Regions from separate parts of the Bacillus sp. V2I10 genome, predicted to be linked through region 1. Evidence: riboswitches for the same ligand, from Rfam matches in the RefSeq annotation. Region 1 holds a riboswitch; each other region holds the start of a gene.
The links. Region 1 has a riboswitch for lysine ahead of QFZ72_RS08495 (aspartate kinase). Riboswitches for the same ligand answer to the same signal wherever they lie in the genome.
Positions count from the first base shown of each region.

Region 1 (3,282 bases):
GGCTTTGGAACTCTTTCATTGGTACATAAGAAAAAAGATGAAATGGAATTTCAGCTTGAAGGCGAACTGATCAAAACAAGATTCAAAACGATGAAAGAGCCTTCTTTTCAGCTTGAAGCGGGATTTCTGGCACAGCAGGTGCAGAGAATGAACAAGCAGATAACAGAAACCTATGAACAAGTAAAAAAACGTGCGGATAAAGTGCACTTTACAGTGAAATGGGATTACAAAGACATGGAGTTCGACAACGATTAAAGGGATGGGTATTCATGATACCCACCCCTTTTTTATTTTATTTACAGCACTTCTGCAGGATGCTGTGATAATTCAAAGGCATCATGCAGCGCTTCTACCGCCTTCACCATATCTTCATGGCTGATAACAGTTGACACTTTAATTTCAGACGTGCTGACCATTTTCACTTCAATACCTTCTTGAGCAAGAACATGGAACATTTCTGCCGCCACTCCCGGATTTGAGACCATGCCAGAACCGACGATGGAGACTTTTGAAAGACCGCCTTCTGATTCTATTTTTTCAAAGCCAAGCTCGGATTGATAGGTTTCAAGAACATGAACGGTTTCTTCCACATCACCTGTTTTCACAGAAAAGGAGAGAGAGGCCAAGCTGCTGTCTGTCGAACTTTGAATAATAATATCCACATTAATCCCGTGGCTTGCAAGTGTTTTGAAAATAGTAGACAGGGTCAGGAGGCCGCTTGGCAATCCGCAAACCGTGATTCGTGATACTTGATCTTCAAACGCAATTCCTCTTACAACTAAATTCTGTTCCATCTTTGTTTCCTCCTCAATTAAAGTGCCTCTTTCTTTTTCTGAGCTTGATCTGACTTCCAAAGGAACTCCGTAATTTTTTGCAAATTCAACAGCACGGGGGTGAAGGACACCTGCGCCAAGATTAGCAAGCTCGAGCATTTCATCATATGAGATGCCGTCTAACTTTCTTGCACTTTTTACAAAACGCGGATCTGTCGTAAATACACCTGTTACATCTGTATAAATATCGCATTTATCTGCTTTAAGAGAAGCTGCCAATGCAACAGCTGTCGTATCTGAACCGCCGCGGCCGAGCGTCGTTATTTCCTGTCCGTCTGCAAGTCCCTGAAAGCCTGCAACGACAACAACTTTTCCTGCTTGGAGCTGCTCATTGATTTTATCTGAATCAATCCCTGAAATTCTCGCATTGCTGTGGACATTTTCAGTCTTTATGCCAGCCTGCCATCCTGTGTATGAAACAGCATCGTATCCTTGTGCCTGAAGAGCCATAGTCAAAAGAGAGATCGTCACTTGTTCACCAGTTGAAAGCAGCATATCCATTTCGCGCTTGCTTGGTTTTTGAGTGATTTCCGCTGCCAGGGTAACTAAATGATCCGTTGTTTTCCCCATTGCTGAAACAACAACAACGACATTATTCCCATTATTTTTTTCCTCGATTACTCTTCTTGCAGCATTCATGATTTTTTCCGGAGATCCAACAGATGTGCCTCCAAATTTTTGTACAACTAAACCCATATCAGCCTCTCACCTTTCCAGTTATATTGATCGTCAGCAGGTAAAAGGGAGAATCTCAGAAAACGCAAAAAAAGCAATGAGATTCCCTATCTCATTGCTTGCATAAACGAATAATGAAACTTCATTCATACAATGAGATAGCGCTCCAAGAAAAATACATCTTCTTGACAATTTTACGTCTATTAAACGCAAAACCAGCAAAAGAAAGAAATGGCTCTTTATTTGCTTCGGCGACTCTCCCCTTTCACCCATCTTCAAAGGAATCCATTTTCCTCAGAAGGGCTACTCTTGAAGTTCGCACCTCTACCATCATTTAACGAACTAAACGATCTGGTTATGAAATTAGTTAAAATTGTAGCAAAGAATTTGACTTTATGCAATCTATTCTTGCAATTTTGCTGCAATAAGCTGTGCTATGTTTGCCGGAATCCCTGCCGCAATCAGCTCCTCAAGGCTTGCATCTTTCATTTTTTTCACGGATCCGAAATGCTTCAGCAGGGTTTTGCGCCGTTTTTCCCCTACTCCCGGTATATCATCCAAAATCGATTGAAAGGCTGTTTTTCCTCTTGTCTGTCTGTGAAAAGTAATCGCAAAGCGATGCACTTCATCCTGGATACGCTGCAGCAGATAAAACTCCTGGCTGTTGCGTTCAAGTTCAATAACAGTTGGCGGACTTCCGATCATTAAATTAGAGGTCCGGTGCTTCTCATCCTTCACAAGTCCTGCAACAGGGATCGATAAACCCAGTTCATTTTCCAGAACGTCCTGTGCTGCAGCCAGATGCCCCTTGCCTCCGTCGATGATTATCAAATCTGGAAGAGGCAGTTCCTCTTTCAACACCCGCGTGTACCTTCTGCGGACAACTTCACGCATAGATTCGTAATCATCAGGTCCCTGCACTGTTTTAATTTTGTACTTGCGGTATTCTTTTTTGGCTGGCTTTCCATCTATAAACACAATCATTGCAGATACAGGGTCTGTCCCTTGAATATTTGAATTATCAAAAGCTTCGATTCTTGCAGGTGTATAGATGCCCATTTTTTCACCAAGCTGATCAATTGCTTTGATTGTTCTTTCTTCATCACGCTCGATGAGAGAAAATTTTTCTTTTAAAGCAATTTTGGCATTTTGGTGTGCAAGCAATACAAGATCCTTTTTCTTTCCGCGCTTAGGGTGAATGGCTGAAACATGAAGAAGCTGCTCTGCCATTTCATGGTCCACACTTTCAGGCAGCAGAATTTCTTTAGGCAGAATATGATTGTTTTTGGAGTAAAATTGGCCAAGAAATGTTAAGAATTCTTCTTCTGGCTCCTGATACAGCGGAAACATAGCAATATCACGTTCTATCAATTTGCCCTGACGGATGAAGAAAACCTGAACGCACATCCATCCTTTATCATAGGAATAGCCAAACACATCACGATCGACAAAATCATTCAGCGCCATTTTCTGTTTTTCCATGGTTGCATCAATATGGGCGATGGAATCACGATATTCCTTTGCCCGTTCGAAATCCAAATTTTCAGCAGCAGCAAGCATCTTCTTTGAAAGTTCTTCTTTAATCTGCTTGAAACCGCCTTTTAAAAAACGGGACATCTCATCGACCATTTGACGGTTTTGCTCTTGTGTCACCTTATAGACACACGGGGCCAGACACTGACCCATATGATAATAAAGGCAAACGCGGTCTGGAAGCGTTGAACATTTTCTAAGCGGATATAGCCGGTCCAGCAGCTTTTTCGTCTCTCTCGCA
Region 1 covers NZ_JAUSYV010000001.1:1,692,590-1,695,871, reverse strand. Annotated here, with positions in the region: gene QFZ72_RS08500 (YslB family protein) at 1-255, shown strand, start outside; gene QFZ72_RS08495 (aspartate kinase) at 297-1,529, opposite strand; lysine riboswitch at 1,660-1,843, opposite strand; gene uvrC (excinuclease ABC subunit UvrC) at 1,911-3,282, opposite strand, start outside.

Region 2 (3,282 bases), on a different contig from region 1:
GTAGCATTTAGGCTGACTATTTTATTCAAGATTAAAGGTTTTTCTTTTTAAATGTAATTCCAGAGCATCCTTAAAGCGGCTGCACGACAGACTGATCAGAAAGGAAATAGCGACTTTTTGTCATTCTGTAAGTGTCGCTTCGGCATTAAATGAACCGATAACAATAGTCTGTATGGTCTTCTCCTACATTCTGTAAGTTCCTGTTTCATTTGCCGGATGCCGCCATACCGAACGAGCCGGAAACTGTACAGTTCAAAAGATTCCAAGATAAAAGAATAAAGATCAAAAGGAAAGCAGCCATTTATGGCTGCTTTTTATTATGCTTTTTCCTTTTGAATCCGAATCGTAAAACAGCGCAAGCCGGCTACATTTCTATCCGGCAGGTACCCGAACCTTTCCGGCTGGAAACGAAGACGTCTAGCCAATCGGTCAAGGGGCATAAAACTTTTTTAAAGTCGCCAGTAGCATAAAAAACTTTTGTGCTTAAACCGCCCTTGACCAGTCGTCTATGCGAGTTTTTCGGTCTCCTTGCAAAAGGGAAAAATCATCCCCCTTTGGGGAACATCAGCGCCTCGGCTTTAAAATGGATAACGCAAAATTAAAAAGTAAAGGAGGAAAGGAAACAACCTTTAAAACACTCAAGAAACAAAGAAAAAGCAAAATCCAAAATCAAAATTACAAAGGAGAATGAGGAATGACTTTAGAATCTATCTTTGAAGTTGTACGAATCAGATAGGAAATCAGGGAAGCAAAAAGATTTTGCCGCATACAAAATAACTTCCCCAATGGATGCAGAGAAGCTAGCGGCATCCTATATTGCAGATGAGGACAGAGAGGTATTTCTTGTCATGATGCTTAATACAAAAAATGAGGTTATAGGGCTACACCGGGCACACGTGGGAAGTTTAAATGAAGTGTTGTTCATCCAAGAGAGGTGATGAAATCCGCTATTTTAAACAACGCGGCCTCTATTATCGTCAGTCATCAGCATCCCTCTGGCGACCCAACACCAAGCAAAGAAGATATAGAAGTTACAAGGAGAATTGCTGAGGCGGGGAAGACCCTAGGAATATCACTTCTTTCCATTAATTGTAACCCATAAAGAAAACCATATAAGTTTGAAAGAAAAAGGCTATCTTTAAGAAAGACAAAGGGGCGTTGCCCCTTTGTTTATATAATATTAGAGTTTTTAGATTGTGAATTTGATAAATCTAAAAACAACTGTAAAGGGCTCAGTTCTAGGGCATCCAGATTCAGGATGAATAAGTGAATGCCAGTTTGTGTTCCCTTAAGCAAGTACTTCTATATTAATAGGTTGCAGGACTCTTTGCAGAGTTCTTTTTTCTTCATTGTTTAAAGGGACCAATGGTAAGCGGACATCTCCTACATTTATCCCTTTCATATTCAATACAGCTTTTACCGGTGATGGGTTTGGTGCAGTAAATAATGCTTTCATTATTGGGAGAAGGTTACGATGTGCAGAAGAAGCTTTACGGACATCACCATTTTTAAAGAAATTGATCATTTCTTGCATTTCATTGCCAATGATGTGTGAGGAAACCGAAACAATTCCTGTTCCACCGATGGCTAAAACCGGAAGAGTTAACCCATCATCGCCGCTGTATAACGTAAAATCACTATGTGTTTTGCTAATGATTTGTGTCATGGTATCTAAGTTGCCACTTGCTTCTTTTACTGCCACAATATTGTTTATCTTTGAGAGATTAACAATTGTCTCTACTGACATGTTTACAGCACTTCGTCCTGGGATATTATAAAGCATTACCGGCAATAGGGTTGATTGGGCAATTGCTTTAAAGTGCTGAAATAATCCTTCTTGAGAAGGCTTGTTATAATACGGAGTAACGAGCATAATCCCATCCACTCCTGCTTCTTCTGCTTGCCTAGTTAAGCTGATAGACGCTTTCGTATTATTTGAGCCAGTACCAGCTATAACTGGTACTCTTCCAGCGACAGCTTCTACCACAATTTTGAATAAATCCACTTTCTCTTCTGCTGTTAATGTAGGAGACTCTCCAGTTGTACCAGCTATAACTAATCCATCAGAACCATTAGTGACTAAATAATTAACTAAATTTCTCGCAGCGTTAAAATCAACCTCGCCATTACGATCAAATGGGGTAACCATTGCTGTTAAAACTTGCCCAAAATTCATAACTTCACACCCTTTAATATTATTATTTAAAATATAGATGTTGTTAGAGCCATTCAAAAGGAAACGCAAAAAAGCAACAACGAGGGATTCGCTGTTGCAGTAGGAACAAAATTTATCAAAAGTCGTTACCATTGCATAAGATAGCCCTCCATATAGTTTCCTATATGACAGTCCCGCATTTATTCAATAACAGAACCAGCTTTAAGAACATGAGATTCTTTCCACTTCGGCAAATTCCCCTTTCCACAATAGTCATTGGACCTCATTATCCTCGCATTGTGTACTAATGGTTTTTGCTCCTCTATCTTCTCTTCAAAATTTATAGAAGGGAAAATTATTTAATTGATACTAATATAACAAAATATTCTTACTACTTCAAGTCGGATTTGAAATTTTTCAAAATACATGAATGATCGGTAACATTTTAGCGATTGAGCAAAGCTAAAAGATGTCGAAGTAATAGAATAAAAATCAATGTTTTTCAACTGATTAATAGTTGTATAAACTAATCTCACCCAATGAAAGCAACATCATCATTTTTGATAAACAAAGTGGAGATTATTGGAGAAAGTTTATTGAAGTAGGTGAAGGACCTACTAAATGGGAAAAACAACCATCTCCATTCTCTACAACAACAAACTAAATTCGATTTTAGCAAAGCCAATCTTGAACTAAGGGGGCGTTACTTGAAGATCCGGGAGCCATCTTTAGGTGGCTTTTTTCTTGTTAAACTAAATGGGCAGTTAGTTGAAGAAGGATTATTGATTCTATTTACCGAATTGTTTAAATTAACCGATCAAGCTCCAGATGCGGTGCGAGGGGTCATCTTAGCCACAAAACGACTAAGGTAAAAAAAAATTAGTTGAAATGAAAGAAGTGAAGGTTTTGATTAAATATAAATGCCTCCATCATGTAAGTCTAACTGTGACAGATTTGGAAAGAGCAAAAAAATTCTATGGTAAAACTTTATGTTTAAAAGAAATACAGCGTCCTGATTTTGATTTTTCAGGTGCCTGGTATGAAATAGAGGGACATCAACTACACTTAATAGTCGATCCCTCTTCACAGACGATTCGTGAGGATAAAAGCCTATCCAGCAGAGAAGG
Region 2 covers NZ_JAUSYV010000002.1:147,648-150,929, reverse strand. Annotated here, with positions in the region: partial or broken gene QFZ72_RS29705 (JAB domain-containing protein) at 786-1,102, shown strand; gene dapA (4-hydroxy-tetrahydrodipicolinate synthase) at 1,289-2,176, opposite strand; lysine riboswitch at 2,310-2,488, opposite strand; gene QFZ72_RS27975 (hypothetical protein) at 2,863-3,027, shown strand; gene QFZ72_RS27970 (VOC family protein) at 3,062-3,282, shown strand, end outside.
Region 2: it holds a riboswitch for lysine, as region 1 does, so the genes downstream of both, dapA (4-hydroxy-tetrahydrodipicolinate synthase) here and QFZ72_RS08495 (aspartate kinase) in region 1, are expected to answer to the same signal.

Region 3 (3,282 bases), 690 kb from region 1:
TAAATGAAGTCAGCTCTTCTCCAAAGTGGCTGAATTGATCTAAGATAAATTCAGCTCCCTCCTGATAGCTGACCTTCGCTTCTTTCCCGCCAATCGGTGCATCGAGGTCGTACCAGCTAAGTTTATCAACACCAAGCAATTCTGCTTTTCTTTTTAAATAGCTTACAAGCGGCTGTTTATTCTCTGATATCACCTTCCACATGACATCAAGGGTCTCGCGCTTCATTCTGTTGATCTCAAGCGGCTCACTCAGAACATCGTCCCAGCCCCGCTTTTCATATACATTCAGTCTAAAACCAGATAGATGGTTCAGCGTATGGGCAAATAAATCTGCACCGCTTCCCCACGCTTTTTCCCATTCTTCAAACACAGATTTTCTGACTGATCTGTCCGCATTTGAAAATTTATTGGCTGCCTGGCCTACAGACAATTCATGTATTTTGCCATCTTCTTTGAACGGTATTTTCACTTTGGAAACGAGAGTATCATAAAGCTGTCCCCACGCATGATAGCCGTCTACTGACAAGGCATTGATCAGTGTTTCCTGCTCCATCTGCAGTTTGTTTTTTGCTCTGTTCCGGCGCTCGGTCAAGGCAAATTTTAATTCAGTCAAGTCTTCTGCATTTACAAGCTCTGGCCAAACCGCATCGTCTACTTGAACGAGCTTTTGATCAAAGGCTGCCAAAGCATTTTGAAACTGAGAGCTGAGTTGAGTAACCTTCCCCCGGAGCACGGAGGCATGCTTATCATTTGTATCCTGAGCCTGCAGACACCCGACAAAAGCTCCTGCCTGCCTCATCCGTTTTGCAATACCCTGAAACTTCTCAAGAATCTCTCCTAAAAGGACGCTATCTTCTTTTGTTTGGGGTACTTTGATGCTCTCTGCCTGCACCTTAAATGAAGGAACATCAAATTCAAGCTCCTCTAAGTACTTTTTAAAAGCAACAGATTTGCTTCCACCTTCAAAAAACACATCTAAATCCCATGTTTCAGCATACGTAGCAGCTTTCATCGCCATTCCCCCTGTTTATGTATTTCGGAACACTAAATAATCCCTCACTTGTCATTATAAAACAATTGACTAAAAATTTGTACAATTCTAATGGCAGGAAGCAAAAAAAAAGGTATGACGAAATGTCATAGCCTCTGCTTGTATTTATTTGATTGTTTTATCTGATTTTGCATCATCGTCGTCCATAAGACCTTTAGTAGCATTCTTAAATTCTCGTAGCGTTTTACCTGCCGCTTTACCCAGTTCAGGCAATTTTTTCGGTCCGAAAAGAAGCAATGCGACAAAGACGATCAACATAATTTCCCCGAATCCCAAGTTCATGATGAACCCTTCTTCCACATTAATTTATTAGATTATTTCACAATAAAAAGAAAACGCTGCCTTTGTAAATTATAGTTGATCTATCCATGAATTGCAAAATGAAATTAGGGCGATTTCCTCAGGGAAAATATAGAAATACATGAAATCCATTGACAAACGCAGGCTGAGTTGGTAGTTTTATTTTATTCAAATATTATTTTTACTATAAATCCTCACTAGAATCTCGGTGAGGTAGAGGTTGCACCAATTAAGAGTAGATTGCAAGAGGCTAGTGGAGCTGTTGACTGCAAATTCGAAAGGACTTGGTGCCGAAGTTTGAAACAGCCACTTTGTTTCTTGCTGGGACTGTATCGAATAGGTACTGGACTGCCACAGTGTAATCTGTGGAGTGCTATCATGAGATTTTTGAGTGAGTTTTTTGTGTATTTTGCGCATGGGCTTGTTCCATGCGTTTTTTGTTTGTCAAAAATGATCCATTTCGTCAAAAAATACACACACTAATTATACAGCCATAACATTATGGTTCTATTATAGGAGGTTTCAGCAGTGAAACAGAAAAAATGGGGATTTTGGCTTTTAACAGCCTTTGTAGTAGGAAATATGGTGGGCTCTGGTATTTTTATGCTGCCAAGCACCCTGGCGCAGACCGCAAGTCCGCTTGGTGTCACCAGCGCCTGGCTTGTAACCGGATTAGGTGTATTAATGATTGCACTTGTATTCGGTAATTTATCAATCCGCAGACCTGACCTTACAGCTGGTCCGCAAAGCTACGCAAAAGCTTTATTTGATACACCGAAAAAAGGAAATGTAGCCGGGTTCAGCATGGTGTGGGGATATTGGGTCGCGAACTGGATCAGCAATGTCGCAATCATCACAAGCTTCGCTGGCTATCTTTCTACATTCTTTCCGATTATGTCAGACGAATCCATTCTTTTTTCAGTTGGTTCGCAGGAAATTCAATTAGGAAGACTTGTTACATTTATTGTTTGTACTATTTTGCTTTGGGGCACTCATACCATCCTTTTAACGAACTTGAGCGGAGCAGGCAAATTAAATTTTGTTGCTACTGCTTCAAAAGTAATCGGGTTTATGCTTTTTATCATTGCTGGTTTATTTGCACTGGAGTCGGCTGCATTTGGAGAGTTTTATTTCCCGGTGGAAGCAGAGCCTGGCGTGACATACGGGCTGACAAATCAAGTTCAATTTGCCGCAATTTCGACTTTATGGGCATTTGTAGGTATTGAGTCGGCAGTCATTCTGTCAGGACGCGCTTCTTCTCAGCGTGATGTAAAGAGAGCTACCATCACTGGCTTAATCATTGCTGTGTTCATCTATATGATTATTACACTTATTACAATGGGCGTTCTGCCGCACGATCAGCTGCAGTCATCTGACAAGCCTTTTGTTGATGTTCTTTCTGTCATTATTGGCGATGCCGGTGCAAATGCAATGGCACTATTGGCAGTCGTATCTTTGTTTGGATCAACTATTGGATGGATCCTGCTGTCATCTGAAGTGCCGTACCAGGCTGCAAAATCAGGTATTTTCCCTGCTTTCTTTGCTAAAACAAATAAAAAAGGAAGTCCGAAAAATGCTTTGATCATAACAAATTTAATGTCTCAAATCTTTATTTTCTCAACGATTTCCGGAACCATCAGTGAAGCTTATACATTCTTAACAACATCAGCTACACTTGCCTATCTTTTCCCATACCTTGTATCGTCTATCTTCTTCTTGAAGCTGATTGCCAAAGGAGAGACTTATGATCTCATTCAAGGGTCGAGAGTAAGAGACGGAATCATCGCCTCACTAGCCTGTATTTATTCTGTATGGGTGATTGTTACAGGAACTGCTGATTTAAAAACATTTATACTTGGAGTCGGCCTATTCTTTGCGGGATTTGTGATTTATCCGTTTTTGACGAAATATATGAAAAAACAAGATACAGG
Region 3 covers NZ_JAUSYV010000001.1:1,002,394-1,005,675, reverse strand. Annotated here, with positions in the region: gene QFZ72_RS05100 (M3 family oligoendopeptidase) at 1-1,012, opposite strand, end outside; gene QFZ72_RS05095 (twin-arginine translocase TatA/TatE family subunit) at 1,157-1,333, opposite strand; lysine riboswitch at 1,558-1,735, shown strand; gene QFZ72_RS05090 (amino acid permease) at 1,880-3,282, shown strand, end outside.
Region 3: it holds a riboswitch for lysine, as region 1 does, so the genes downstream of both, QFZ72_RS05090 (amino acid permease) here and QFZ72_RS08495 (aspartate kinase) in region 1, are expected to answer to the same signal.